DNA from 4 places in the Nonomuraea sp. NPDC050383 genome. Region 3 is predicted to be linked to each of the others. Evidence: predicted binding sites of a transcription regulator. Region 3 holds the regulator's gene; each other region holds the start of a gene.
The links. Region 3 encodes LexA, which represses DNA repair genes until DNA is damaged. Its sites were predicted from a motif close to TCGAACANNTGTTCGA; they were not measured.
Positions count from the first base shown of each region.

Region 1: a site for LexA is predicted at 4,969-4,984, ahead of ACIBG4_RS24475 (Rv2578c family radical SAM protein). Genes of this name have one in related genera too.
Region 2: a site for LexA is predicted at 4,498-4,513, ahead of ACIBG4_RS17675 (alpha-ketoglutarate-dependent dioxygenase AlkB). Genes of this name have one in related genera too.
Region 4: a site for LexA is predicted at 3,637-3,652, ahead of recA (recombinase RecA). Genes of this name have one in related genera too.

Region 1 is NZ_JBITIP010000010.1:36,077-43,381, reverse strand. It holds gene ACIBG4_RS24505 (NUDIX hydrolase) at 1-56, shown strand, start outside; gene ACIBG4_RS24500 (lysophospholipid acyltransferase family protein) at 308-1,027, shown strand; gene ACIBG4_RS24495 (penicillin-binding transpeptidase domain-containing protein) at 1,073-2,674, shown strand; gene ACIBG4_RS24490 (alpha/beta fold hydrolase) at 2,684-3,547, opposite strand; gene ACIBG4_RS24485 (PadR family transcriptional regulator) at 3,720-4,367, opposite strand; gene ACIBG4_RS24480 (DUF3040 domain-containing protein) at 4,596-4,859, opposite strand; gene ACIBG4_RS24475 (Rv2578c family radical SAM protein) at 4,994-6,040, shown strand; gene ACIBG4_RS24470 (glycosyltransferase family 4 protein) at 6,561-7,305, shown strand, end outside.
Region 2 is NZ_JBITIP010000006.1:204,187-211,491, forward strand. It holds tRNA gene ACIBG4_RS17650 (tRNA-Gly) at 1-51, opposite strand, end outside; gene ACIBG4_RS17655 (ACT domain-containing protein) at 123-758, opposite strand; gene dusB (tRNA dihydrouridine synthase DusB) at 842-1,951, shown strand; gene ACIBG4_RS17665 (phytanoyl-CoA dioxygenase family protein) at 2,028-2,828, opposite strand; gene ACIBG4_RS17670 (helix-turn-helix domain-containing protein) at 2,870-3,820, shown strand; gene ACIBG4_RS17675 (alpha-ketoglutarate-dependent dioxygenase AlkB) at 3,846-4,475, opposite strand; gene ACIBG4_RS17680 (MFS transporter) at 4,694-5,983, shown strand; gene ACIBG4_RS17685 (CGNR zinc finger domain-containing protein) at 5,923-6,636, opposite strand; gene ACIBG4_RS17690 (hypothetical protein) at 6,682-7,305, opposite strand, start outside.
Region 3 is NZ_JBITIP010000002.1:102,869-110,173, reverse strand. It holds gene ACIBG4_RS05235 (vitamin B12-dependent ribonucleotide reductase) at 1-1,618, opposite strand, end outside; gene nrdR (transcriptional regulator NrdR) at 1,615-2,070, opposite strand; gene ACIBG4_RS05225 (hypothetical protein) at 2,742-3,023, opposite strand; gene lexA (transcriptional repressor LexA) at 4,553-5,260, shown strand; gene ACIBG4_RS05215 (MFS transporter) at 5,721-6,935, opposite strand; gene ACIBG4_RS05210 (winged helix-turn-helix transcriptional regulator) at 7,021-7,305, shown strand, end outside.
Region 4 is NZ_JBITIP010000009.1:227,154-234,458, reverse strand. It holds gene ACIBG4_RS23710 (DEAD/DEAH box helicase) at 1-1,636, opposite strand, end outside; gene ACIBG4_RS23705 (VOC family protein) at 1,726-2,214, shown strand; gene ACIBG4_RS23700 (DUF3046 domain-containing protein) at 2,608-2,802, shown strand; gene ACIBG4_RS23695 (hypothetical protein) at 2,813-3,085, opposite strand; gene recA (recombinase RecA) at 3,770-4,879, shown strand; gene recX (recombination regulator RecX) at 6,500-7,039, shown strand.

The DNA of each region.
Region 1 (7,305 bases), on a different contig from region 3:
GTGGCCGTGAGCTGCGGGTCTTCGACGTCGCCCAGCCACACTGGACCAGGACCTGACCGAATCTTTGGGCCCGGTGGAATACGGGTCGCCGGATGTCCGTTAGAGTCGTGAGGCCGATGTGGTCTGTGTCCCCCGGGCCGCAAAATACCGCCTTCACGGAATACCGTTCGGCTGGAGCCGTGTTGTGCATCTCGCCGAGGAGGCGACCGCCACATCGGCCTCATCAGCTTTTCCAGGCGCCCCGGCTTCGGCCGGGGCGCCTGCCTTATGGTGGGACGGCCGACCGACGATCAGCCAGGAGAGCCCATTGCTGTACCAAGTGGTCAAGTTCGCCGCCACGCCGCTGGCCCATGTGATGTGCCGCCCGCACATCTCCGGCGCGGCGCACGTGCCCCGGACGGGCCCCGCGATCCTGGCCGCCAACCACCTGTCCGTCCTCGACTCGTTCCTGCTGCCGACCCTCCTGCCGCGGCCGGTGACGTTCGTCGCCAAGAACGAGTACTTCTCCGGCAACCCGGTCTCCGGCTGGTTCATGCGCCTGGGCGGCAGCCTCCCCATCGACCGTGACAGCGCGCACGCGGCGCAGGCCATGCTCGACGCCGCCACCGAGGTGCTGGAGCGCGGCGAGCTGTTCGGCATCCATCCCGAGGGCACCCGCTCCCCCGACGGCCGCCTCTACCGCGGCAAGATCGGCGTGGCCTGGCTGGCGCTGCGCACCGGCGCGCCGGTGCTCCCCGTCGCGCTCAGCGGCACGGAGAAGGTGCTGCCGGTCGGCGCCAAGGTGCCCCGCCCCGCCCGGATCGGCATCCGGATCGGCGAGCCCATGACGTTCGACGGCGACCACACCAAGGCCCGCGACCGGCGGCAGGTCACCGACGAGATCATGGCCGCCATCCAGAAGCTGTCCGGCCAGGAGTACGTGCCCGCCTACGCCGCCAGCGTCAAGTCCTCGGCCAACGGGTCCCACGAGGCGGGGACCGAATCCAAGATCGTCGCATCGGACCCGGCGGGCGGCGGGCCCGGCTAAGCTCGTGGACCCAGCAAGCGCTGCCGAGGACCAGGGGGCTGACCAGTGGCGCGTGGCCGTACCATCGCGATCGTTTCCGGCATCACCGTGCTGGTCGTGGGCGCCGCCGGGGGCGGCGCCTACTACCTGCTGCGCACCCAGGGCACCCCGGCGGAGACGGCACAGCGCTTCGCCGCCGCCTGGCAGGCGGGTGACACGGCGGCCATGCGGGCCCAGCTCGCCGCCCCGCAGCCGCTGACCGCCTACGACCAGATGCGCACCGCCCTGGCCGTCGAGTCCACGCAGGTGAGGCTGGGCAAGGTCACCGAGACCGACGACCGGGCCCGCGTCCCGTACACCGCGACGCTCAGGCTCAAGAACATCGGCGAGTGGACCTACGAGGGACGGCTCGACCTCAAGGTCGCCGACCGTGCCTGGAAGGTGGACTGGACGCCGGCCGCGCTGCACCCGTCCCTGACGTCCGGCGCGTCGTTCACGATCAAGACCAGCTGGCCGGACCGGGCGAAGATCACCGACGCCGACGGCGGGCGCATCGACGACGGCAAGGCCGGCGGCTCGGTGCAGCAGCTCGTCGGCTACCTCGACAAGGCCACCAAGAAGGACGTCGCCAAGCTCGGCAGCGCCTACAAGGTCGGCCAGGCCGTGGGCCGGGGCGGGCTCCAGGAGACGTTCCAGAAGAAGCTCGCGGGCACCCCCACGACCCAGATCCAGGTCGCCGGCAAGACCCTGCACACCATCGAGGGCACCGACGGCGAGCCGGTCAAGACCAGCCTCGACCCGCGCGCGCAGGCCGCCGCGGTCGCCGCGGTCAAGGACGTCAAGAAGCCCACCTCCATGGTCGCCGTGAAGGCGAGCACCGGCGAGATCCTGGCCGTGGTCAACAACGTGGGCGGCTTCAACCGCGCCCTGGACGGCCGCTACCCGCCGGGCTCCACCTTCAAGGCGGTCACGGCGATCGGGCTGCTCGCCGCGGGCGTCTCACCCGGCGACTCGGTCACCTGCCCCAAGTACGCGACCGTCGGCGGGCTGAAGATCCGCAACTCCGAGGAGGAGGAGTTCGGGTCGCTGTCGTTCCTCGACTCCTTCGCCCACTCGTGCAACACCACGTTCGCGCCGATGGCCGAGCGGCGGCTCGGCGCCGACAAGCTGCTGGAGACGGCGGAGTCGGTCGGCTTCAACCAGCCGCTCAACATCGGCGTGCCCGCCACCAAGGCCAGCGTGCCGCGCGCCCAGTCCGACGCCGAGCTCGCCGCCGAGGCGTTCGGGCAGGCCCGGATCACGGCCAGCCCCCTGTCGATGGCGTCGGTGGCCGCCGCCATCGACGACGGCACCTGGCGCCCGCCGACGCTCGTGCCCGGGCTCCCGCAGAAGGCCGAGGAGCACCCGCTGCCCGACGGGGTCAAGGAGTCCATGCACAAGCTGACCGCCGCCGTGGTCACCAAGGGCACCGCCAAGGGCGCGGGCCTGCCGGCCGGCACCCACGGCAAGACCGGCACCGCCGAGTACGGCACCGGCGAGAAGCTGGAGACGCACGCCTGGTTCATGGGGTTCAAGGACGACGTGGCGTTCGCGGTGGTGGTGGAGGGCGGCGGGACGGGCGGCAAGGTCGCCGCGCCGATCGCCGCCGCCTTCCTCCGCGGCCTCTGACCCTGGGGCTCAGGACAGGAAGCGGGCGATCTCGCGGGCGACGGCCTCCGGCTTCCCGCCCGCGGCGGCGTTGCCGGTGGCGTTGTGGTTCAGGCCGCGCAGGACGACCCGCCGGGCGTCGGGGAGCACGCCCTCCAGCGCGGTGAGGCTCTTCCTCAGGTAGGCCGGGCTCTTGGAGCCGCCCAGCAGCAGCACCTCGGCCCGCAGCTCGCGCAGCCGAGGCAGCAGGCCGGCCGTCTCGGCGACCACCCGCGCGTCGTGGTGGATCGTGGGGGCCAGCTCGCGGAAGCCGGGCTCCTCCCCCGTCCCGTTGCGCTCCTGCCGCTCGACGAACGTGGTGGTGAGCCGTTCCGTCAGGCGGCGGGGCATGAGCCGGAACACCGGCGACCCCATGCGGGTGCCCAGCATGCCGGTGACGAGCGCGGCGCTGGTCCGCCCCTCGGCGATCTCCCGGTCGAAGCGCGCCAGCCACCCCGTGTCGTTGGACCCGTCGAGGTCCAGCGGCGGCTCGAACGCGACGACGCGGCGCACGTCGGGCCGGGACAGCGCGGTGAGCAGGGCGATGATCGCGCCCGAGCTGACCCCGGCCACGTCGCGCGCCCCGGTGGCGTCGAGCAGCGCGCAGACGTCCTCGACGTCCTGGCGCACGCCGTGGCCGGGACGTCGCGGGCCGCCGGCGCCGCGTCCGCGGCGGTCGGGCACGTAGAGGGTGTGGGAGCCGGCCAGGGCGCGGGCCAGCTCGATGTTGCTCGGCCCGGTCTGCATGGCTCCGTGCAGCAGCACCAGCCCGGGCCCGTCACCGAGCCGGCGGTAGGCGACGGCGGTGCCGTCCGCGGAGGTCACGTGCTCGACGACGGTCTTCAGGTTGCGCATGGTCGTTCCCCATCCGTGGTGTGGGCGTGCAGGTCCACGCGGGGAGGCCCGGATATGCTTGCGAGTGCCATCTCGTGGCCGGGATCCGCCCGCGCGGGTTTCGGTTCGAGGTTCCGAGGGCTCCGGCGGCGGTGTTCCCGCACCTCCTCCGGGGCCCTCCTCCATGTCCGGGTCAGTCCGTGACGGCCCCCCTCTCGGCCAGGCCGGCGATGTCCTGGGGGATGTGGCCCGAGCTGTGGAAGGCCCGCCACTCCGCCAGCCGGGGGAACGTGCCCGCGGCCAGCTCCTCCAGCAGCGACCGGGTCCAGGCGGCCTCGGCCTCGCGCATCGCCAGGGCGTACTCCGACTCCAGGACGAACAGCCGCGGGAGGTCGCCCGCGTCGCGCTCCAGCGCCTCCCGCTGGGCGGCGACGAGCCGCTCCAGGGCGTCGAGCCGCCGGCGCAGCAGGGTGGTCACCTCCTCGGGCGCGAGCCCGCCCATGACCGACAACCCCGCCTCGAACCTGCGCGGCGCCTCCTCCGGGTCGGACAGCAACTCGCGCGTCCAGTCGGCCAGCTCGGCGCGGCCCTCGGCGGTGATCTCGTAGACGGTGCGTTCGGGCCGGCCGCCCTGCCGGTCGCTGCCCGCCTCCCGCAGCAGGCCGTGCCGGGCCAGGTTGTGCACGACGGTGTAGAGGGACCCCCACTTGATCGCCATGTCCTGGTCCTTGCCGCGGGCCCGCAGGACGGAGGCCATCTCGTAGGCGTGCATCGGGCGCTGTGCCACGACGGACAGCACGGCGAGGGCCAGCAGGCTCCCCACCTTCCGCCGCTTCGCCATCTCGCGCGCCTCCGCTCGGTAGCTCGTGTACGAACACTCGTCTACGAGTATACGTGCGCGAGCATCCCATGGCCAGGGCGAGTCCGAGGCGACGTCGACCACCGCAGGAGACCTACGGCGAGAGAGGGCGCCCGGCCCGCGAGCTGGAGCTCCGCGCTCGATCACCCAACAAAGGCTCAAAAATCCGCCCAAGACGGCTACACACGGGCCGAGATGGGGAAATGCGGATCAGAAGGACGTGGCGCTTCCGTGCTGGAGGACCATGACCAGCAGGGTCGCCACGAGCGTGGCGATGAGCACCCAGCTGATCAGGATGATCACCGTCGAGCGGCGCGGCCTCGGCCGGAGCCGGCCCTGGCCGGCGGCCTTGGCCTCGTTGCGTCGGACCCGCTCGTTGAACGACTCCAGTCGCGCCACGAGACGGGGATCGTCGTCGACGAGGTGCCGTTCGATCTGTGCCAGCAATCGCTCCTCGTCCTGCGACCAGGCCATGGGTGCACCTCCGGAACGCAAGCTCTGTGCGGGTGTTCTGCCCAACCCTGAAGATCATTAGCCCCCGCCCTGTCAGGTAATTGCCGCCTCTTTCCATTTGCGATCATCATCGAACTTCTGTTCCAATCAAGGACATGCGCTGGGACAATCTCCGCCTGACGGGTACCGATGCGGATGATCCGGTCGTGCCGCTGTTCGCCCGCGGCGCGGTGACGCGCACGTTCGACACCCCCGAGTTCCGGGGGATGACGTTCTACGAGATCCACGCCCGCTCGATCATCAACCGGGTGCCCGCCGCCAGCCGTGTCCCGTTCGAGTACACGATCAATCCCTACCGGGGGTGCGGCCACCGCTGCGTCTACTGCTTCGCCCGCAACACCCACCGCTACCTCGACCTCGACGCCGGGGCGGACTTCGACTCCAAGATCATTGTGAAGGTCAACGCCGCCGAGCTGGCCCGCAGGGAGCTGGCCGCCCCGGGCTGGCGCGGGCAGCACGTCGCCATGGGCACCAACGTCGACTGCTACCAGCGCGCCGAGGGCCGTTACCGGCTCATGCCGGGCATCCTGGAGGCGCTGCGCGACGCCGCCAACCCGTTCTCGATCCTCACCAAGGGCACGCTGATCCTGCGCGACCTCGACCTGCTCGCCGAGGCGGCCGAGGTCACCGACGTCAGCGCCAATGTCTCGGTCGGCTTCCTCGACGCCGATGCCTGGCGCTCCGCCGAGCCCGGCACCCCCGACCCGCGCCGGCGCCTGGAGGTGTGCGCGACGCTCAACGAGCGCGGCATCGACTGCGGGGTGCTGATGGCGCCGATCCTGCCCTACCTCACCGACTCCCCCGCCCAGCTCGACCGCACGGTCAAGGAGATCGCCGAGGCGGGCGCGACGCACATCGCGCCGATCGTGCTGCACCTGCGGCCAGGGGCGCGCGAGTGGTGGCTGACGTGGCTGTCCCGCGAGCACCCGCGCCTCGTGCCGCGCTACCTGGAGCTGTACGGCAGGGGCGCCTACGCGCCGCAGGCGTACCAGCGGCGGATCACGGAGCAGGTCAGGCGGCTGGCCGAGCACCACGGGGTCGGCGCGACCACCTCCGGGCGGACCCGCCGCGTCCGCCCGCCGCGCTCCGCGGCCACACCGCCCGCCAAGCCTCCGGCGGCCGAACAGCTGCCTCTGCTGTGACACTTTGCGGCGTTTGGGGCAGCCCTGACCGGACTCGCCCGGGATGCAATGTCGGGTTGGAGTGCTAAACGGGTATTAAGCGGCTTAGTGTGCCATTCGGGCACCATAGCCACTCGGGGGAAACGATGGCAGAAGCCAAGAAGAAACCGGCGACCAAGTCCGGCAAGTCCAAGAAGGAAGCGATCAAGACCAGCAGGCAGGTCAAGGACGCCAAGAAGGACAGCCGGAAGCCGGACGAGGCGTAGCCGGTGAGTTGACGGGCAGCCGCGGTCCTGGCCCGGCTGCCCGGCCCCCGCGCACTCTCCGTCCCGGACTGCTCACGGGCACATGGCGCGGGATCTCGGCTGCATCACCGGTGCAACCTTAATGGCATTTGAGGCGTCTAATGATCATAGGTGGGGATAGTGCCACGGGGATGAATGGTGCACTCCGCCGAAGCGAGACAATAGGCCGGTGGTGAGAGTGGCTCACCGCCGGCCACGTGTGTTGTGACACTCTCGAGCCAAGGGGGATCCCGCAGGTGCGCGCACTGGCACGCAAGAGCAGGTCGGCGATGGTCCGGCTGTACAAGGGCTACAACCGGCGCAAGGCGCGCAAGGCGCCGCCCCCTTCCCTTCATCAGGTACGGATCCTGCTGCTGCACGCCAACGGCATGGGCGGGACGATCAGAACCGTGTTCAACCTGGCCAGCTACCTGGCTCGGGAGCACGACGTGGAGATCGTCTCCATCCTGAAGGAGGCCGAGCAGCCGTTCTTCCCCATCGACCCGCGGGTGAAGTTCCGCTTCCTGGACGACCGGCTGGACCCCAGCCCGGATCCCATGCGGGCGATGCTGTCGAAGATGCCGAGCCGGCTGATCCCCAAGGAGGAGACCGCCTACCACCGGTTCAACCTGTGGACCGACCTCAAGCTGGCCCGCTACATCCGCTCGCTCGACACCGGCGTGCTCATGGCGACCCGGCCCGGCCTCAACCTGGCGATGGCCCAGCTCGCCCTGCCCAGCGTCATCACGGTCGGCCAGGAGCACGTGGCCCTGCGCACGCAGGTGGAGCCGATGCAGGAGCTCATCAAGTGGCGCTACCGCCGCTTCGACGCGCTCACCACGCTGACCAAGGCCGACCTGCGCGACTATCGCGCCACGCTGCCCAAGAAGCCCAAGCGCCTGGTGCGGATCCCCAACGCCGTGCCGCCCATGGAGGGCGGCCTGTCCAAGCTGGACGCCAAGGTCGTCGTGGCCGTCGGCCGGATGACCCGGCTCAAGGGCT
Region 2 (7,305 bases), on a different contig from region 3:
CCGCGACCCTCACCTTGGCAAGGTGATGCTCTACCACTGAGCCACTTCCGCGTTGCCCGACTACTCTAGCGGGTTTTTCGAGTGGATGCTCACTCCACACGCTCCGGCGAGCGGCGGGGCGGCTACTTGCGGAGCTGCCGGGCCACGCTGCGCTCCGTGGCGGGGAGGCTGAGGAAGATCTCCAGAATGCGGGTGAGCCGGTGGACCTCGATGCGGTGGAACGCCGGCCCGTCGGAGCGGGCGAGCAGGAGGGTGAGCGCGAGCGGCGGCAGCGGGGCGTGGATGACGTGCAGGCCGCCCTCCAGCGTGGCGGCCGCCGGCCGGGGCGGCACGACCTCCGGCAGCGGCACCTTCTGCGGCGCCCGCCAGCTCGCGTACAGGACGCCGTGCTCGGCGGCCGTGGCCGCCCAGTCGGCGCTGAACAGCACGGGCAGCGAGTCGACGAGGGTGGTCAGGGCCCGGTCGCCGGCCGTGGTGATGTACTTGAGGATCTCCAGCTCGGGGTAGGTGCCGGGCGCCTCGCGGGTGGTCCACAGGCCCTCGACCGTCACGCCGTCGATGCCCTCCAGGCTCTTGCGCAGGGCGTCCTTGGGCGTGTCCTCGGGGCAGAACACGGTGATGTCGTCGACGGCCTGGCCCGCGCCCCTGTCGAGGACGGTGACCTGGGTGATGTCGGCCCCGGCCGCGCCGAGCACCCGCGTGACCTCGGCGAGCGCCCCCGGGCGGTCGGGCAGCGCGATGCGGACGCGAAGGAGCATTCGTCCCCTCCCCTGCGAAGATGCCGGTTCCCAGCCTATCGGTGAATACCGGTCATGGTCCGACCTGCGCTACAAATGTCCAGGTGAAGATTGGGGCGATAGGAGTGTGGCCGCCCGTCGTGCTGGCGCCGATGGCGGGCATCACGAACGCGCCGTTCCGGGTGCTCTGCCGCGAGCAGGGCGCCGGGCTGTTCGTGTGCGAGATGATCACCACGCGGGCGCTCGTCGAGCGCAACCCCAAGACCCTTCGGATGATCAGGTTCGCGGAGTCGGAGTCTCCGCGCAGCCTCCAGTTGTACGGCGTCGACCCCGACACTGTGGGCCGGGCGGTCAAGATGATCGCCGAGGAGGACCTGGCCGACCACGTCGACCTGAACTTCGGCTGCCCGGTGCCCAAGGTCACCCGGCGCGGCGGCGGGTCGGCCCTGCCGTACAAGCGCAACCTGCTGCGGCGCATCCTGCGCGCGGCCGTCGCGAACGCGGGGCACCTGCCCGTGACGATGAAGATGCGCAAGGGCATCGACGACGACCACCTGACGTACCTCGACGCCGGCCGCATCGCGGTCGAGGAGGGGGTCGCGGCGATCGCGCTGCACGCGCGCACGGCCAGGCAGCACTACGGCGGCGTGGCCGACTGGGAGGCGATCGCCCGGCTGAAGGAGGCGGTCCCCGAGATCCCGGTGCTGGGCAACGGCGACATCTGGTGCGCCGACGACGCGCTGCGCATGGTGGCCGAGACAGGATGTGACGGCGTGGTCGTGGGGCGCGGCTGCCTGGGGCGGCCATGGCTGTTCCGGGACCTGGCGAACGCCTTCGACGGCCATCCGGAGCGAGTACGGCCGAGCCTAGGCGAGGTGGCGGCCATGATGGCCCGCCACGCCGAGGCTCTCGTGGAGTGCTTCGACCTCGAGCGCTACGCCGTGGCCGACTTCCGCAAGCACGTCGGCTGGTACCTCAAGGGCTTCACGGTCGGCGCCGAGCTGCGGCGGCAGCTGGCCACGGCCGAATCGCTCGACCAGCTCAGGGACGGGCTGGCCAGGCTGGAGCAGGACCAGCCGTGGCCGCCCAACACCGACACCCCGCGCGGCAAGTCGGGCGAGCGGACCAAGGTGCAGCTGCCGGACGGCTGGCTGGACGACCCGTGGGACTGCGTCGTGCCCGACGACGCCGAGTCGGACATCTCCGGCGGCTGACGGAGGCGCGGACCGTCGACAGCGACCCGGCCGGCCAGTGGGAGCCGGCCGGTGAAGGCCGGTCAGTGGGAGCTGGTCAGTGGGGACCGGTGACGTCCGTGCCGCAGGGGCCGCCGCCGACCGCCGGCTCCAGCGTGACGGGCTCGCCGGACATGGTCAGCGTCGGGTAGTGGACGGAGATCCGCTCGGCTGAGCGGCCGGTGTAGTGGCAGATGAAGCTGCGCCTGAACCGGTCGGCCGTGGTGTTCGGCCCTGACCCGTGGACCAGGCTGCCGTTGAAGAAGAGCACGTCACCGGCCTCCATGTCGACCGGCACGGGTTCGAGGCCGGGCGGCGGCGGGACGTACTCCCGGGTGAAGGACACGTCCAGGTCGGCCTCCTCGGGGCAGAACAGGTCCATCTTGTGCGTGCCGGGCACCACCTCCAGGCCGCCGTTCGCCCGGTCGATGCGGTCCAGGGCGATCCAGGCGGCCACGCAGGTGCCGGGCTCCACCTGGAGGTAGAAGTTGTCCTGGTGCAGCGCCTGCCCGCGCGCGCCCGGCGGCTTGAAGTAGAACATGCTCTGGGCTGCTATCGGCTCCTCCCCCAGCAGCTCGCGCAGGATCGCCGCGATCCGCGGGTCGAGGAGCCGGCGCAGGGCCAGGCCGTTCACCTGGTGGGGGTGCATGACCCGCGGGTAGTCGCGCAGGATGTCGTACGGCCGGCCGGGCTCCTGCGGCTGGGGCTGGAAATGTCCCGGTATGGGGCCACCGGCGTGCAGCTCCATGAACGTGTCGCGCAGCTCGGCGGCCTCGGCCGGGGCGAGGAGCCCGGGCACGACGGCGTAGCCACGGTCGTGGAAGGCGGCGAGCTGGTCGTGGAAGGCGGTGAGCGTCATGCTTCTCACGCTAGGAACCCGGCCCGTCGAAAGGTATGCCCGTGACCGCTGACGACATATCCGTTCCTGCCGCGGAGATGGTCATCGTGGGCCACTTCGACCGGGCGCCCGGATACGCGACCCGCCGGCCGGCCGGGTCGCCGAGCTGGCTGGTGATGTGGACGCAGGCGGGGGCGGGGCTGGTGGAGCAGGCCGGCGCGTCGTTCATGGCCGGGCCGGGCGATCTGGTGGTGCTGGCGGCGGGCGCGGCGCAGCACTACCGGGTGGCGCCGGGGGCGGAGCGATGGCGGTTCTGGTGGGCGCACTTCCAGCCGCGCCCGTCGTGGCCGGGATGGCTGGGGCCGTACGCGCGGGCGGCGGGGTGCCATTTGGTGGCCGGAGTGCCGGGGGCGCTGCACGAGCGGCTCGACCAGGCGTTCCGGCGGGCGTTGCGCGACTCCCGCTGGCTTCCCCCGGCCGGCTCCGCCTCGGTGGCCGCTTCCACGGCGCCGGAGCCCCCACGCACGGACGCCGGGGTCGCGGCGGCCGGGGCGGCTGTGGCGGGGTCGGCGGCGGCGCGGGAGCTGGTGCTCGGCGCGGTCGAGGAGGTGCTGGTCCTGGCCACCGCCTCCGCCCGCCACCCCGGCGAGGAGAGCGGCGACGGGAAGGGCGGCGACCCCAGGGTGGGCCGCGCGCTCGCGCTGATCGCCGCCGAGCCGGGCGCCCCGCACTCGGTCGCCTCGCTGGCGCGCGCCGTCGCGCTGTCGCCGTCGCGCTTCGCCCACCTCTTCACGGCCGAGACGGGCACGCCGCCGATGCGGGCCGTCCGGCAGGCCCGGGTACGGCACGCGGCCCGGCTGCTGGAGGCCACCGACATGGACGTCGGCCAGGTCGCGGCGGCCTCCGGCTTCGTCAGCCCGTTCCACTTCAGCCGGGCGTTCCGGCAGGAGTACGGCCTGCCGCCCCGCGCGTACCGGCTGAGCCGGCAGGTCCCGCACACCACCGAAATCTGAGCCCACGAGCGCCGGAGACGCCCGGTCAGCGGACCCCGCGCGGCCTGAACTGGATGCTGATGCGCGGTCCCGTGGGCCGGGTGGTCTTCGGCACGGCGTGCTCCCAGGTGCGCTGGCAGCTTCCGCCCATCACGATGAGGTCGCCGTGGCCCAGGTCGTGGCGGATGGAGTGGCCGCCGCCGCGCGGGCGCAGCAGCAGGGGCCGCGGGGTGCCGACCGAGATGATGGCGACCATGGTGTCCTCGGTGCCGCCTCTGCCGATGGTGTCGCCGTGCCAGGCCACGCTGTCGCGGCCGTCACGGTAGTAGCAGAGGCCCGCCGTGCGGAACGGCTCGCCGAGCTCCTCCTCGTAGTGGGCGTCGAGCTCGCGCAGGGCGTCGTCGAGCACCGGGTCGGGCAGCCGCTCGCCCTCGTCGTAGAACTTCAGCAACCGCGGGACGTCGACCACCTTGTCGTACATCCGCCGCCGCTCGCCCCGCCATGGCACGCACTCCGCCAGCCGCTCGAACAGCGTGTCCGCGCCCGACAGCCAGCCCGGCCGCACGTCGATCCACGCGCCGTGGTCGAGCCGCGTCCGGCGCACCGTGGAGCCGAGCGGGCCGACGGCGACGTCCTCGTCCAGCCCCAGCAGGGACGCCTGGAAAACACCCCTCATACCGCCGAGTGTATGCCCATCTTCAAACATCCATTCGACTCGCCCCTCCCGCGGGACGTCCACCGGGCATCCACCGGAAGGGACGGCTGCCGTCGTCGGCCGGCATGGGCCGGCCACACCCGGCCGCCCCCGCCTCTTCACCGAACGGTGGGTCCACGACACGGACGGCTGACCGCCCCCCTTCCCGGCACCATAGGCCACGCTGTAACGTCTCTTTGATGATAGCCCGTTACATGTTCGGCGCGATCACGGCCCGAACCGGAGACGAGATGTCCGGTCCCGCCCTGCTCGTGGCCGGACTCGCCCTGACCGGGTCGCCGGTGGTCGCATCGTGGCTGCTGGCCGGGCTCACCGCGTCGGCCGCGATCGGCGGACCCCTGCTCGGGGTGCTGCTCGACCGCGCCTTACGCCCGGGCAGGATGCTCGCCGGCTGCCTGCTGGGCTACACCGGGGGCCTGCTGGTCGTGCTGCTCGGCCTGGGCCACGTGCCCGACGCCGCGCTGATCGGGGTGGCCGTGCTCGCGGGCGTGCTCGGGCCCGCCCTGACCGGCGGCTGGACCGCCCAGCTGCCCCTCCTGGTCCCGGCGGGACGCCTGGAGCGGGCCAGCGCGCTCGACGCGATCAGCTACAACGCCGCGGGGCTGGCCGGTCCGGCGGCGGTGGCGGGGGTCGCGGCCGCGTGGGACGGGCGGAGCGCGGTGGTGGTGTCGCTGGCGCTCATGGTGGCGGCGGCCCCGATCGCGTACCGGCTGCCCGGCCGCCCGGAGCGCGGGGTCCGGACCGAGGGCATCCGGCGGGAGCTGGCCGCCGGTTTCACGGCGATCGGCCGGAACGCGCCCCTCCGCCGGGCGACCGTGACCTCGATGGTCTCCTACGCCGGCGTGCCGATGTTCGTGGTCGGGGCGCCGCTGCTCGGTGGCGCGCTGGCGGGCGGGGCGGCGTACGGGGCGCTGCTGCTGGCCGTGACCGCCGGGGGCGCGCTGGCCACCAACGCCCTGCTGGCCCGGCGGCGGAGCACGTCGCCCTCCCCCGACGCGATCCTGGTCTGCGCGACCCTGCTCCTCGGCGCGGCACTCGCGCTCGCCGCCGTCACGCCGCACCTGGCGGCGGCACGGCCCGGACCGTTCACGGGGGCGTTCGGGGTGGCGGTGCTCGCCGCGGCGCTCGCGGGCGTGGCGGAGGGGCCGCAGCTCACGGCCCTGCTGTCGGTACGGCACCGCGAGGCGCCGGCGGAGCGGCGGAGCCAGATCTTCACCACGGGCGCCAGCCTCAAGATCACATCTTTCGCGGCGGGGTCCGCGGTGGCGGGCCCACTGGTGGGGCACGACGTGGGCACGGCCCTGCTGGTGGGGGCGGCGCTCCAGCTGGCGGCCGTGGGCGGGTACGCGCTGCTGTCCCGCACGCCCCGCCCCTCCGGTCCCCCGACCGGAGCGGAGGACCGGGGTGGTCAGGCGCGGGAGCGGTGGGCGGCGACGCGTTCGCGGGTGGCGCAACGGGCGCTGCAGTAGCGGCGCGGGCTGCCGCCCCCCAGGTCCAGGTACGGCCGGCGGCAGCCGGGTGAGGCGCACAGCCCGCCGGGCACCCTCTGGTGCTCGGCCAGCAGGACCGCCAGAGCCATCGCCGACGACGCCAGGAACCACTCCGCCCACGGCGCGTCGTCGCGGCTGTCCACGTGCACATGCCAGGGGCTCGTGCCGCCGTGGCTGGTGAGCCGGGGCGGCCGGGCGGTGCCGGCCAGCAGCCGGTTGAGCAGGCCGGCGGCCTCATCCGGGCCGGGCGCGGCGAGCACCTCCACCAGCCGCTCGGCCGCCTCCCGCATGGCGGCGACGTCGTCCTCGTCCAGGTACGGGCTCATCGCCACCCCTGGACTCACCGGCTGGGCAGGCACGTCCCGGCCCACCGGCAGGTCCCCGCCGGCCGGCCCGGGACCGGCGCCGTGGACGGGACCGGCGCCGTGGACGGGGACGACCGTCTCGCCATGGGCCCGCAGGACCGCCGCCACCGACTCGACGGACGGCCCGGCACCCGCCCCGGCGGACGGCCCGGCACCCGGCCCGGCGGGCATCCCCGCGGGCGGTCCACCGGGCGGTCCCTCGTACAGCAGGACCGCGCACAGGTCGACCGCCCGCGCCGCCATCGCCTTGGTGGAGTGAACCTTCACGCCCGCAGCGTATGCCCCCCTCCCCCACCGCGCCGCCCCTCTTCGTCACCCGCCGCAGGCGGCGAAGACGAACGTGTCCTTCAGCAGCGTGTACGTGTCCCTGATCGTCACCTTGCCGGTGCCGGAGTCGATCTGCGCGATCGTCACCGACGTCGGCTTGGTGTCGTGGTACCGCATCAGGTGCACCGTGACCTGCGACGGCCCCGTCCAGTCGACCATCTCGGCATCCCCGGCGGGCAGCTTCACCTTCAGCCGCGCCGTCACCTGGTCGTTCACCATGTCGTACAGCGCCAGCTGCTGCTTGGAGCCGCGCACGACGGCCGCCACCGTGCGCCCGTCGCCGGACAGCGCCTGCGGGCCGTTCGACGCGACGAGCTGCGGCGGCGTGACGCGGGCCAGTTCCTGCCCCGCGTCGCTGTAGGCGAGCAGGACCTGCGTCCCCTCGTCGTCCTCCGTCCCGGCGAGCACCTCGCCGCCGTCGGCGCTGAAGCCCTTCAGCTCGTACGCCGCCGGGATCGTGCCGATCCGATCACCGGTCTCGGTGTCGAAGATCAAGGTGTCCCGTGGCTTCTCGGTGGTGAAGGACACGGCGAGCCTGGAGCCGTCGTCCGAGAGCTGGAGGGCCGTCTCCGCCGGGCCGGCCTTCGGCAGCGCGTTCTCCGCCAGCAG
Region 3 (7,305 bases):
CGTTGCGGTAGCCGTTCTTCTCGCCCAGCTTGAGGCACTCCGACCACTGGCGCGACGCCTCGGCGTGGATCTTGGAATCCATGGAGCCGACGGTGCGCAGGTTGTCGTTGGCGGCGGCGTGCTTGCGCATGACGCGCTTGTGCGGCTCCGCGTTGCGGGCGTAGCCGTCGTACGCGCCGACCGCGCCGGCCAGCTCGGCGCTGCGCCGGTACGACGTGCCGGTCATCAGCGAGGTGATGGCGCCGGCGACGGCACGGCCGCCGTCGGAGTCGTAGGCGTGGCCGGTGGCCATGAGCAGCGCGCCCAGGTTGGCGTAGCCGATGCCGAGCTGGCGGTAGGCGCGGGTCGTCTCGCCGATCTTCTCGGTCGGGAAGTCGGCGAAGGTGATCGACACGTCCATCGCGGTGATGATCAGCTCGGTCAGCTTGACGAAGCTCGGGACGTCGAAGGTGTTGTCCTCCTTCAGGAACTTCAGCAGGTTGATGCTGGCCAGGTTGCAGGAGGAGTTGTCCAGGTGGACGTACTCGCTGCACGGGTTGCTGGCGGTGATGCGGCCGGTCTCGGGGGTGGTGTGCCAGTCGTTGATCGTGTCGTCGTACTGGACTCCGGGGTCGGCGCACTCCCAGGCGGCCTTGGCCATCTTGCGGAACAGGTCGCGCGCGTCGACCGTCTCGATGACCTCGCCGGTGAGGCGGGCGCGCAGGCCGAACTCGCCGCCCTTCTCCACCGCCCGCATGAACTCGTCGGAGACGCGGACGGAGTTGTTGGCGTTCTGGTACTGGACCGAGACGATGTCCTTGCCGCCGAGGTCCATGTCGAACCCGGCGTCGCGGAGCGCGCGGACCTTGTCCTCCTCGCGCGCCTTGGTCTCGATGAACTCCTCGATGTCGGGGTGGTCCACGTCGAGGACGACCATCTTGGCGGCCCGGCGGGTGGCGCCGCCGGACTTGATGGTGCCCGCGCTGGCGTCGGCTCCGCGCATGAACGACACCGGGCCGCTGGCCGTTCCGCCGCTCGACAGCAGCTCCTTGGAGGAGCGGATGCGCGACAGGTTGACGCCCGAGCCGGAGCCGCCCTTGAAGATCACACCCTCTTCCTTGTACCACTCGAGGATCGACTCCATCTGGTCGTCCACCGAGAGGATGAAACAGGCGCTGACCTGCTGCGGCGACTGGGTGCCCACGTTGAACCAGACCGGCGAGTTGAAGGCGAAGATCTGGTGGACCAGCGCGTACTTCAGCTCGTGGTCGAAGATCTCGGCGTCCTCGTCGTCGGCGAAGTAGCCGTGCTCGATCGCGGTGCGGGTGTAGACGCCCACCACGCGGTCCACGAGCTGCTTCAGGCTCCACTCGCGCTGCGGCGTGCCGACGGCGCCGCGGAAGTACTTGGTGGTCACGATGTTGGCCGCGTTGACCGACCAGAACTCGGGGAACTCGACGCCCCGCTGCTCGAAGTTGATCGAGCCGTCCCGCCAGTTGGTCATGACGACGTCGCGGCGTTCCCACGCGATCTCGTCATACGGATGCACGCCCGGCTTGGTGAAGATCCGCTTCATCTTCAGGCCCTTGCGGGGACGCTTGCCTCCGCGCGCGACTGAACCGCTTGCCGTCTCCGTCATGACTCCCCCTTCTCCGCCTTCAACTGTTCGATCTCGGTCTCGAAGTCCGCCAAGGTCTCGAAACCGCGATATACCGATGCGAACCGCAGGTAGGCCACCTCGTCCAGCTCCCGCAGCGGGCCCAGGATCGCCAGTCCCACCTCGTTCGAGGGGATCTCCGCCGCCCCCCTCGCCCGGATGGCCTCCTCGACCCGTTGCCCGAGCTGGGCCAGGGAGTCCTCGCTGACCGGCCTGCCCTGGCAGGCCCGCCGCACGCCCGCGACCACCTTGTCCCGCGAGAACGGCTCGGTCACGCCGCTGCGCTTGCTCACCATGAGGAGTACGGTCTCCTGGGTGGTGAACCGGCGGCCGCACTCGGGACAGGTGCGGCGACGCCGGATGGCGCCGCCGTCGTCCGTCGAGCGGCTGTCGATGACCCTCGTGTCAGGATGGCGACAGAACGGACAATGCACGCGTTTCGCCTCCTGCCCCGCGGCCACCCCACCCGGCCCTCGCCGCCGCGCGAACGCCCCTGCCCAGGTTGACCAGGGAACGCTCACGCCCGCCCCATGGCATGCCATGGTGCGGTCACGAAAACACAAGGTGTGGTGAACTACATCGGTGTAAGTACTAGATGTTGTGGTCCAACCGTAGAAGCGCGCGACCATGAACGCAAGTTGAGCCACACCTGTCCCAGGGAAGCCGCTGATCAGCACGGCATGTTCCCGCCCGCCCGGCGTGTCGGCCCCTTCTGGCTACGTAGGCCCCGCTGAACTGCCCTGTAAGCGGAAAGAACACCATCCACACAGGTTCAAAACCTATGCCGCATCTCAGGCCACCGAGACCGCGCCCTTCCCCCCGCTCCGTCCCTTGTGGGGCCGAACCGCCACCGCCTCGCGGCGGGCGCTGCCTGCGGTGACCGGGCGAGGTGCGACCGCCCCGCGGCGTTACCTGACCAAGCTGATTCTGCCGCGTGACGCGCACATCAAGGAGGCGGCCGAAACCACCGCCGTGCGGTTACCGCCCATCGCCCTCGGCGGAAGGTCGGCGCGCCACGCGAGGACGGGCCCTCGACGAGCGAGAGCAGCGAAGGACTCCACGGTGGCCGGGTCAGGGGTCGCCTGCGCGAGTCAGCTTCGCGCGATCAACCGTACGCACCTCTGAGCGGGAAGGAGCCCGCCGCCATCGAAGCGTGGACGGCCGTCGAAGCGACGGACGCAGCGGCATTCGCCGTCGTGGCGGCATTCGCAGTCGTGGCGGCGTGGGCGGGCGCGACGGCGTGGGCGGCCGTTCTGGTGCCGAGCCAGAAGCCGCACAGCGACAACAGCGCCGCCACCGCGACCATGATCGCGGCCCGTCCGCGACGGGTGAGCCGCACCGGCGCCGCCCGCCGCCCGCGCTTCCCGGACACGGGACCCGTCCGCATGGGCCCCTTCCGAACGGCGCCCCTCCGAACAGACCCCATCCGAACAGGTCCCTTCCGCACGGCCCTTCGCCCGAGCGCTCCCCGTCGCCTCTCACCAGCCCCGGAGCCGAGCCCCACCTCTCGGCTCTCCCCGAACCCTCGCCCTTGATCGCCCCTTCGCGCCTGGCCGACCCCTCGTTTCTGACCGGACCCTCGCTCTTGATCGCCCCTTAGCGCCTGGCCGGCCCCTCGTCTCTGGCCGGATCCTCGCCCCCGGCCCGCTGCGGCCGCCTCACTGCGGCCACCCTGAACGACAGAACCGATCCGCGCCACCGGCACAGATCCGCCACCCCGGCCGCCCACCCCTGCCGACCGGTTCGCCGGAAACGAGCCGCCTCCCCGTGCCCACCGGCCTTCCGGGACGGCCGCGCCTCCCCCGCCCGGCCCGCCGCCCCTCCTTCCGGATCGCCCAGCCGGGAGGCCGAGGCCCTCGGCCTCTGCTCTGGGGGGTGGTACGAGCCACAGCTGGGGTCTTCCTCCCGCGGCGAAGGCGCGACCGGCCCCGCGGGCCGCCGTCGCGTCGGCGCCCGGCGACACACCATCACTACGCGAGACGTCCTCCCGCATCTGAACCCCACCCCTCGAAGTGACCCCTGCGGTCCACCCGGCCGCGCGCCGAGCTCGGTCGCCGCGCCCGGCCTTACCATCCAGTACGGCCAGAACGCCCGAAGCGCTCAGCCGATCCGCCTCACAGCACGAGACCCGCCGTCACGACGGGCCGGCGCCCCATCTCCACGCACCGCGATCCCCCTCCCCCTGGAGCACGGCTCGGTCCCATCTCCATGCAGCGTGACCGCCTCCCCACAAGTACGGCCCCTCCCGACTCCACGCACCGCGACCACCTCCCCCCTGAAGCACGGCTCGGTCCCATCTCCACGCACCGCGGCCGCCTCCCGCTGGGGTACGGCTCGGCCCCGCCCATGGGTGACGCCGAGCTCCGCACGATGACCAACGAGCGTGGCGTGTCGGCTCCGGCCGTCCTGCCGTCGTCCTGCAGCCGTCCCGCCGTCGTTCTGCCGTCGTTCTGCGTCCGGCCACTCTCGCCACCTGACCACCACCACCTCGGCCCGCCTGGATGGTGAATTGTCGCGTAAACCGAGGCGTTCGCGAATACTGAACGCTTTGTCCTCCCCCACGGTCCGCCCGCCCTCGACACCGTCGTTCTTGATCGCTTTTGTACGGCCCTCGGCGACCCGCTGCCGCCCGGCGTCGTCGCTGGTCATGTCCGTGACCGCGGTGACGCGCACGATTGACCTCCCACGCCGTCCGGGTCCGAGAAAAAGACCCCATTAAGATCAGCAAATCGAACACGGTGTCGATCGAACTCCCGTACGATGTTGTACACCACGTCACTGATAATTTCGAGGACGACTCGAACAATTGTTTGAAGATGATCTTCAACAGCGATACGGTCGCTGTGTGCGACATGGAGACCACGGACCGGGAGGGCAGGCCGGAGCGGCAGGCCACCCGGCGACGAGGAGGAGAGCATGAGCGAGCGAGATGACGCAAACGGGGTCACAGACCTCGCGGTGCGCCGGCGCGACTCCCTGGGCCTGACGCCCAGGCAGCGCAAGATTCTCGAAGTGATTCGCGATTCGGTGCAACAGCGCGGATATCCGCCGTCCATGCGTGAGATCGGCGAGGCCGTCCAGCTGACGAGCACGTCGAGCGTGTCGCACCAGTTGACGGCGTTGCAGCGCAAGGGCTATCTGCGGCGTGACCCGCACCGGCCGCGCGCCCTCGAAGTCCGCCTGCCGGGCGAGCCGGCACTGTGGGTCGACCCCGACGCCTCCTCCGAGGAGCCCACGGTGAGCAGGCCCACGGCCGCCTATGTGCCGCTGGTCGGCCGGATCGCCGCCGGTGGGCCGATCCTCGCCGAGGAGAGCGTCGAAGACGTCTTCGCGCTGCCCAAGCAACTCGTCGGCGAGGGCACCCTGTTCCTCCTCCAGGTCGCCGGTGACTCCATGATCGAAGCCGCCATCGCCGACGGCGACTGGGTGGTCGTGCGTCAGCAGCCCGTCGCCGAGAGCGGCGACATCGTGGCCGCCATGATCGACGGCGAGGCCACGGTCAAGACCTTCAAGCGCAAGGACGGCCACGTCTGGCTGGTCCCCCACAACCCCAACTACGACCCGATCCCCGGCGACGAGGCCAGCGTCCTGGGCAAGGTCGTGGCGGTTCTTCGCCGCCTCTGACCCACCCTGCCGCCGCCGACGGCTCCCCGGGATGACCCCGGGGAGCCGCGAGCAGCACCGGCAGCCTTCGTTCCGCGCCCTCGGCGTTGAGCTCGTCGAGCCCGGCATCGAGCCCTGCCCCGGTCGCGGCGGTCCACTCGCGCGCTGCCCCAGTCGCGGTATTCGAGGCCCCGGTCACGGTGTTCGAGTCGCGCCCTACCCCAGTCGACGTTCGAGTTCGCGCCCTGCCCCGGTCACGGCAGCCGACTCGCGCCCTGCCCCCGTCACGGTGTTCGAGTTCGAGCCCCACTTGCCCTGCGGCGGCCGGTCGCCGGCCTCGCGGCGGACCTGGTGACGACCTCCCCACCCGCCGGCTGAACGCAGCGGTGGCCGGGAGGCGCCGGAAGCCCTGATGAAGTGGCGGGGCTGCAAGGCCGGTCAACGGTGCTCGCTCAGCGCTGTGCGCTCGCGCCACCAAGTGTCAGCGGGACGTAGCCGATACGGGCTCACCCGGCCGCCGCGCCCCCGGCAGGGCGGTGAAACGTCGGGTCGAGATGGCGACGAGGAGTCCGAGGGCGGCGTAAGCTCCGCCGAGCAGGCTGGCGGCCGGCCATCCCGCGGCGCTGTAGGCCCACGTGGTGGTGATCGCGCCGAGCGCGGAGCCGAGGGAGTAGAAGGCCATGTAGGCGCCGATGACGCTGCTGCTCTGGTCGGGGCGGGCGGCGGTGAGCAGGTGCTGGCTGCTGACGTGAACGGCTTGCACGGCGAAGTCCAGAAGGATGACGCCGACGATCAACAGCCACAGCGACGACCCCGCTTGACCGATCAGCAGCCACGCGGCTGTGAGCAGGGCCAGCGACCAGCAGGTGACCGGGGACGCCAGACCCCGGTCGGCCCATCGGCCGGCCCGGGCCGCGCCCAAAGCCCCGGTGAGACCGGCGAGTCCGAACAATCCGATCTCGGTGGTGCCGAAGTGCCACGGCGCGTCGCCGAGCGGGAGCGCCAGTCCGCTCCACAGCGTGCCGAAGGAGGCGAACAGGAAGAACGCGACCAGTCCCCGGCTGAGGAAGAGCCGGTCGCCGACCACCAGACGACCCACCGATGACAGCAACTGCCCGTACCGGGCTCGGGGGCGGCGGATGTCGGCCTTGAGGGTGAATCGGGCGGCGAGCGCGAGCATCGCGCAAAGCCCGGCGATGACGAGGTAGACCATGCGCCAGTCGGCCAGCTCGCCCAGGGTGCCCGCGACCACCCGCACTCCGAGAATCCCGATGACCACGCCCGAGGTGACCGCTCCGATGTTGCGGCCGCGCTCGCCGGTCGGCGAGACGGCGGCGACATAGGCCACCGTGATCTGGACGACCACGGCGAACAGGCCGGCCAGCGCCAGGCCCGCGATCGCGATGCCGCCGCTGGGAGCGGCGGCGGCCACCCCCGCGCCTGCCGCTGTGAGCAGCAGGTGCACCGTGATGAGTCTGCGGCGGTCGAACAGGTCACCGAACGGGACCAGCAGCACCAGCCCCGCCAGATAGCCGATCTGGCCGGCGGCGACCAGCCACCCCAGCGCCCCCTCCCTCAGCCCGAGATCCTCGCCCGCGGCCTCCAGAACCGGCTGGATGCCGTAGATGGTCGACACCGCCACCGCGCACACCAGCGCGAGCACGGCCCGCTGCCTCCCGGTCAATCCTGGCGCCATATCACCCTCCGATAAGTTGCGAAATGCAACTCATCTGACGCTAGGGCATACTGGTTTCATATTGCAACTCATCACGGAGGGCCCAGTGGACGTCACACTCGCTGCGGGAAGTGCCTGGACCGACCCGGCCTGCCCGGTCGCGCGGACCGTCGACCTGATCGGCGACCGGTGGAGCCTGCTGATCATCCGCGACGCGATGGACGGGGCGACGACCTTCACCGAGTTCCATCAGCGGCTGGGGATCGCCCGCAACATCCTCACCGACCGGCTCCGCAGGCTCGTCGAGCACGGCATCCTGGACAAGGGCGCCGCCACCGACGGCAGACGACACACCTACCGGCTCACCGAAGCCGGGCAGGATCTCTTCACG
Region 4 (7,305 bases), on a different contig from region 3:
CGCCGTTCTTCATGCGCTCGGCCACGACCGCGGTCTGCACGAGGTCGCCGCGGTACTTGGGGAAGATCACGCCCTTGGACACGGCGCCCACCTGGTGGCCGGCCCGGCCGATGCGCTGCAGGCCGCTCGCCACGCTGGGCGGCGCCTCGACGCAGGCGACCAGGTCCACGGCGCCCATGTCGATGCCCAGCTCCAGGCTGGAGGTGGCGACCACGGCGGGGAGCCGGCCCGACTTGAGCGCCTCCTCGATCTGCGCCCGCTCCTCCTTGGAGACGGACCCGTGGTGGGCACGGACGATCTCGGTCACCACCCCCTTGCTCGCGCCGGCCTGCGCCATCATCTCCGCGGGACTCCGCCGCACCAGCCGTCCCACGTCGGGGCCGTCCGGCGTGCGGGACTGCGGCGTGCCAGGGTCGGACGCGCCGGGGCCGGACGCGCGGGGGCCGGGTGTATCGCCGTCACCGTGGCCGTCGCCGCCGCTGTCACCTTCGCGGTGGGGGTCGGTCTCCCAGATCGACAGGTCGATCGCGTCGGCCGTCCCGGGTCCATGGGCTCGCTCGTACGCCAGCTCGTTGAGGCGTGTGCAGAGGCGCTCGGCCAGCCGCCGGGAGTTGGCGAACACGATCGTCGAGCTGTGCGCCCCGATGAGGTCGAACAGCCGGTCCTCGACATGCGGCCAGATCGAGCGGCTGGCCGGATCGGGCACCAGGTCGTCGCCGTCGCCCCGGCGCGGCCCGCCCTCCAGCTCCGTCATGTCCTCGACCGGGACGACGACCTCCACCTCGATGCGCTTGTCGGAGGGCGGCTGCACCACGGTCGCCGGCCGGGAGCCGCCCAGGAACGCCGCCACCTCGCTGACCGGCCGGACCGTCGCCGACAGGCCGATCCGCTGGGCCGGCCGGTCGAGCAGCGCGTCGAGCCGTTCGAGGCTGAGCGCCAGGTGCGCGCCGCGCTTGGTCGCCGCGACGGCGTGCACCTCGTCGATGATCACCGTGCGCACGTCGCGCAGCGCCTCGCGCGCCTGGCTCGTCAGCAGCAGGAACAGCGACTCGGGCGTCGTGATGAGAATGTCGGACGGCTTGGCCGCGAACCGCCTGCGGTCCTGGGCCGGGGTGTCGCCGGACCGGATGGCCACCGAGATCTCCGGCACGGGCAGGCCCAGCCGCCGGGCCGTCTGCTTGAGCCCGGTCAGGGGTGCGCGCAGGTTGCGCTCGACGTCGACGGCCAGCGCCTTGAGCGGGGAGACGTACAGCACCTTCGTCCCCCCGGACGCGCCCTTCGCCCCTCCGGCGCCCTTCGTCCCCCCGGAGGCGGCCCTGGCTCCCCCGGCGCCCTTGGTCCTCCGGGACACGCCCCTCTCACTCCCGGCCGTCCTGGAGCGCCCGGCCGGCTCGGCCGGCGCGGACGGCTCGGGGCGCTCGGCCTGCTCAAGGTGCTCCGACTGCTCGGCGGCCAGCCGGTCGAGGGACCACAGGAACGCGGCCAGCGTCTTGCCGGAGCCCGTCGGCGCCACGACCAACGTGTTGTCACCCCGGGCGATGGACTCCCAGGCCCCCTCCTGCGCCGCCGTGGGCGCGACGAAGGCTCCGGCGAACCACTGCCTGGTCACCTGGCTGAAATGGTCGAGCGAGCTCACCTGCCCATAGTGCCTCGCCGTACCGACAGAAAACGCATTGTGGCGGCCCCTGGTGATTGAGCGGGCACACAGGCGGACATAGAGCGACCGTGAGCATCGACCAAGCAGCCATCGACGCGCGCCGCGAGGAGATCAGGGAGCGCTACCTCTTACCGCACCGGCCACCCAGCAGCGCTCGCGGGCTGCACCACTTCGCGCTGGTGTCCTCGGACCTGGAGCGGACGATCCGGTTCTACCAGGAGCTTCTGGAGTTCCCGCTCACGGAGATCATCGAGAACCGCGACTACAAGGGTTCCAGCCACTTCTTCTTCGACATCGGCAACGGCAACCTGCTGGCCTTCTTCGACTTCCCGGGGCTCGACCTCGGCCCGTACCAGGAAGTGCTCGGCGGGCTGCACCACATAGCCATCTCCGTCGACACGGCCACGTGGGAGCGTCTGCGCGGGAAGCTGGAGGTGGCCGGCGTGCCGCACCAGATCGAGAGCGGCGCCTCCATCTACTTCCGGGATCCCGACGGCGCCCGCCTGGAGCTGCTCGCCGACCACCTCGGCGAGATGTACGGCTCACGCGTGCTCTGAACCCACTTCGGAACCCGCGCTTCGAGCCGCCGTGCCGATGTCCGCCCTGTGTTCGGACGGGGCGCGACCTGTCGCCGCTGTCTCGATGCCCTGCGACCTGCCGCCGCTCTCTCCATGCGGTACGGCCTGTCGCCGCTCCTTGGATGCGGGACGGCCTACCGCCGCGATGCCCGGCGCGTCCTCGGCTCGCCCGCGCGGGGTGCCTGCCTGATGCCGGCGTGCCGTTCGGACCTTTCCGCCTTGTCCTTCTGCACGGCGAGACGTTGCGCCAGGCGTAACTCGCGGCGCCTGGCACGGTTCGCCTTGGTCTTGTTGGTCTTCGGGGGTGAGGGTTTGTGAGTCTTGGCCATGCGGGTGTCCTACCCATGCCGCCGGTGGTCCCATACTTGAGTGATGCGGTTGACCGAGTTCTGGAGGCGGATGCGCGCCCACTTCGGCGACACCTACGCCGACTCGTGGGCCCGCGACTACGTGCTGGCGCCCCTGGGCGGTCGCACGGTCACGCAGGCGCTGGCCGAGGGCGAGAGCGCGAAGAGCGTCTGGCGAGCGGTCTGCCAGGTGGAGAACGTGGCGTCGTCGCTCCGGTGACCTCAGGACGTCACCGGGGGGACGCGTCGAGCGTCCGCCTCAGCGCCCCGGCCGTGCGCGCGAGCTCCTCCACCCGTCCCTGACCGCCGGGCGCCCACAGAAAGATCCATCCCCCGCGCGAGGGGGTGGCGAAGATGATCGTCTGCCGCCCGGTGTCCGGATGCCAGACCCAGAGCATCGGATCGTCGCCGCCTATCATGCGGCTCACCAGTCCTTGCTCGGGCAGCAGCTCGGCGAGAGCCTCCAGATGGGCGCGCCGTTCCCCGGTGTACGTGTTCGCCACGTCGTCGCCTCCAACCCTCCACCCATGAGTCTCCCCGGCTCATATCGGCTGGCAACACGTATGCCGCAAACCACCGCATATACGGTCGATCTGGACGTACCGTCGCGGCGCACTCACAGAGAGAGCCGACGGCAGCCGATCGCTCGGCGACCGGAGCGCCGCCCTGGAGCCGCCGTGCGACTGCACGGCTCGCCCAGCACCACGGACACCGACGACACCACCACGGTCACGTCCCCGCCCTGAACGACCGCCCCGCCGCCGACCCCGGACCACTCAGGATCGCCCGCGGGGAAACGGCCGAGTGCACGCGGGGCGAGGAGCCGGTGCCACGCCGGAGAACACGCACGCGCAGCCGTCACGCCGCGCAACGGCGGCGTCCAGCGACGCGAGCGGCCGACCAGGGCGAGCAGCCGGACGCGGGGCAGGGCGGGCGACCGGGACCACGCAGAGCGGGCGGCCGGTACCACGCAGAGCGGGCGATCGGGCGCCGGCAGGGCGCAGCGGGGCGGCACGGCGATCGGCGACTCCCGGGCAGCGTGTTACCGGTGTGATCGAACAGCCGTTCGGCTACCATGAGAGACGCCGGGGACTCCGCCCTCCCCGACGACCCACAGAAAAATGTCGGTGGCAGGCCGTAGCTTTCACTCGACTGAATCGGACCACGACCCTTCAGGGGGAGCTCCCATGGCTATCAACGACCGCGAGAAGGCCCTCGAGACCGCCCTCGCCCAGATCGAGCGGCAGTTCGGCAAGGGCTCCGTCATGCGCCTCGGCGATGACGCCAGGGCTCCCATCGAGGTGATCCCCACCGGCTCCATCTCTCTCGACGTGGCGCTGGGCATCGGCGGCCTGCCGCGCGGCCGGATCGTCGAGATCTACGGACCGGAGTCCTCCGGCAAGACCACGGTGGCCCTGCACGCGGTGGCCAACGCGCAGCGGGCGGGCGGCATCGCGGCGTTCATCGACGCCGAGCACGCCCTCGACCCCGAGTACGCCAAGAAGCTCGGCGTCGACACCGACGCGCTGCTCGTCTCCCAGCCCGACACCGGTGAGCAGGCGCTGGAGATCGCCGACATGCTGATCCGGTCCGGCGCCGTCGACATCATCGTCATCGACTCGGTCGCCGCGCTGGTGCCCAAGGCCGAGATCGAGGGCGAGATGGGCGACAGCCACGTCGGCCTCCAGGCCCGCCTCATGTCGCAGGCGCTGCGCAAGGTCGCCGGCGCCCTCAACAGCACCGGCACCACCGCGATCTTCATCAACCAGCTTCGCGAGAAGATCGGCGTCATGTTCGGCTCGCCCGAGACCACGACCGGCGGTAAGGCGCTCAAGTTCTACGCCTCGGTCCGCATGGACATCCGCCGCATCGAGACCCTCAAGGACGGCACGGAGGCGGTCGGCAACCGCACCCGCGTGAAGGTCGTCAAGAACAAGATGGCCCCGCCCTTCCGGGTCGCCGATTTCGACATCCTCTACGGCGTGGGCATCTCCCGCGAGGGCGGCCTGATCGACATGGGTGTCGAGCATGGCTTCGTCCGCAAGTCCGGCGCCTGGTACACGTACGAAGGCGACCAGCTCGGCCAGGGCAAGGAGAACGCCCGCAACTTCCTGAAGAACCACCCCGACATGGCCAACGAGATCGAGAAGAAGATCAAGGACAAGCTGGGCGTGGGTCCGCGCGTCGACGCCCCGGCCGAAGCCGCCCCGGCCGCCCCTGCCGCCCCGGCGGCCGCCGCTGCTCCCACGGGCCGCGGCTCGAAGGCCGCCGCCGCGCCGAAGCCCGGTGACGTCTGATCGGCCTCCCATGAGTGAACACCGGCCATCGGCCTCGGCATGAGCGGCGACGACCAGGCGCCCCACGACCACGACTGGGGCGCCTGGCCAGACGTCCCGCCTTCATCCGCCGGCCGTACGAGCAGACGCGGCCAGCCCGGCTCCGCCTCCACGTCCGGTTCCGGTTCCACGTCCGGCTCCGGTTCCACGTCCCGGTCCGGCTCGTCCTCGACGTTCCGGTCCGGCACATCCCGGTCCGGCCGTCGTTCGGACGCGGCTTCCGGCCAGAGCCAGGGCGCGGCGAGCGGCCGCCGGAGGCGCGGGTTCTCACCGGACGACGCTTCGGACACGTCGAGGAGCCAGGGGTGGAGTGGCTCACGCGGTCAGGGAGGGGACACCTCGCCGTCGGTGGACGGCTGGCCCTCACTGACCGAATGGCACGAACAACGCAGACAACGCGCCACCTCCGCCGCCCCGGAGCCTGACCTCCCCTCATCCGACCTCACAGGTCAGCGCCCCCAGGAGCTCAACGACCAGGACCCCCAGCCCCCAGCCCTCACTGAGGCAACGGAAGCCGGCCACCCGGATGGCGTCGAGGATGGCGCCCCCACCTGGCCGACACAGTCATTGGACCGCACGCACCCCTTCTGGGCCGCCGGACCAACCACCCCGTCCGGGAACGCCGACGCACCTGCGACCACCGGGCAGTCCGCCGACGCGGACGATCCATTCATGGCCAGGGCACCTTCGGGCACCTGGTCACCGCTGGAGGAGCCGGAGCCGGACGATCATGCGGGTGCGAGTACGGAGTCGCCGTGGACAGGCGGAGCCGACGACCTCGCGAGCGTCGCAGCACCGTGGAGCGGCACAGCCGGTGACAGCCCGAACGTCGCAGCACCATGGAGCAGCACGGCCGGTGACAGCCCGAACGTCGCAGCACCATGGAGTGACGCGGGTGGTGACAGCGCTGGTGCCAAGTCGCCGTGGACCGACACAACTGATGACGACGCTGGTAGCAGGTCGCTGTGGAGTGACAGGACTGGTGACGACACGCGCCTAGTGGCGCCAGGGAGCGCTGCGGCTGGCGACGGCATTGGCGCCGAGTCACCGTGGAGCGACAGAGCCGGGGACGACACCAGCACCCCTGGGACCGGCACCATGGGGACCGGCACCATGGGGACCGGCACCACTGGGACCGGCACCACTGGGACCAGCACCCCTGGGACCGGCACCATGGGGACTGACATCACTGGGACCGGCACCATGACAGGCGCTGCTGGTCCCGCGGACACCACAGGCGTCGGCCCCAACGACACGAATGGCACCATGGGCGTCACCACTGGCACCACCGCTGGCACGACCGAGACCAGCGCTGTCACCTTCGGCACCACCGGCACGACCGACACCAGCACCAACACCGACGCCAATGCCAACGCCAACGCCAACGCCAACGCCAACGCAGGGTCGCTGTGGGGCGGCGGGGCCGATGACGGCGTGGGTGACGGCATGGGTGACGGCGCGGCCGAGGAGGGGCCCGCAGGTCGTGGGCGTCGGTCCGGGCGAGGACGTTCCGGAGGAGGACGTTTCGGGTCTGGGCGTGGCGGGCGAGGGAGGCGGTCCGGTGGCGCGGGCCGGGGTTGGTTGTCTGACGGGCCCGACGAGGAGTCGCCCGCGGCATCCGCGCCTCCGGCCGATCCCGAGTCGGTGGCGCGGGCCATCTGCCTGCGGCTGCTCACGATGGCGCCCAAGACGCGCGCCCAGCTCGCCGAGGCCCTGCGCAAGCGTGACGTACCGGATGAGGCGGCCGAGGCAGTGCTCGACCGGTTCTCCGAGCTGGGCCTGATCAACGACGAGGCGTTCGCCGAAGCGTGGGTCGACTCGCGCCACCATGGCCGCGGCCTCGCCAAACGGGCTCTGGCGGCCGAGCTGCGCCACCGCGGAGTCGACTCGGAGACGGTGAACGAGGCCGTGGAGCGGCTCGACCCCGACCAGGAAGCCGAGACGGCCCGCCGCCTCGTGGACCGCAAGCTCTCCTCCACCCGCAACCTCGACCCCCAGACCCGCACCCGCCGCCTCGCCGGCATGCTGGCCAGGAAGGGCTACCCGTCCGGCCTCGCGTTCCGGGTCATCAAGGAGGCGTTGGAGCAGGAGGGCGTGGAGGTGGAGGAGGACTATCCGTAAGGGGCGGTGCTGGGCTGAGGTTGAGTGAGGTTCGAGGGTGCCGCGCATCCCACGGCACCTGCACGTCACTGCACCTGAAGCCCGCCGAGTCGCGAGTCCCGAGTCCGCGTGTACCGAAGCCCGCTGCACCCGAGGCCCGCCAGGGCTGAGGCCGGCCGAGTTCGCCGGAGCGATCTGGCAGGGCCGGCGGACTCCAGAGCACTTCAAGCCTCGAACATCTCGGTACCCGGAACGAGATCCGGCGGCAGCCCGGTGATCAGCGTTGA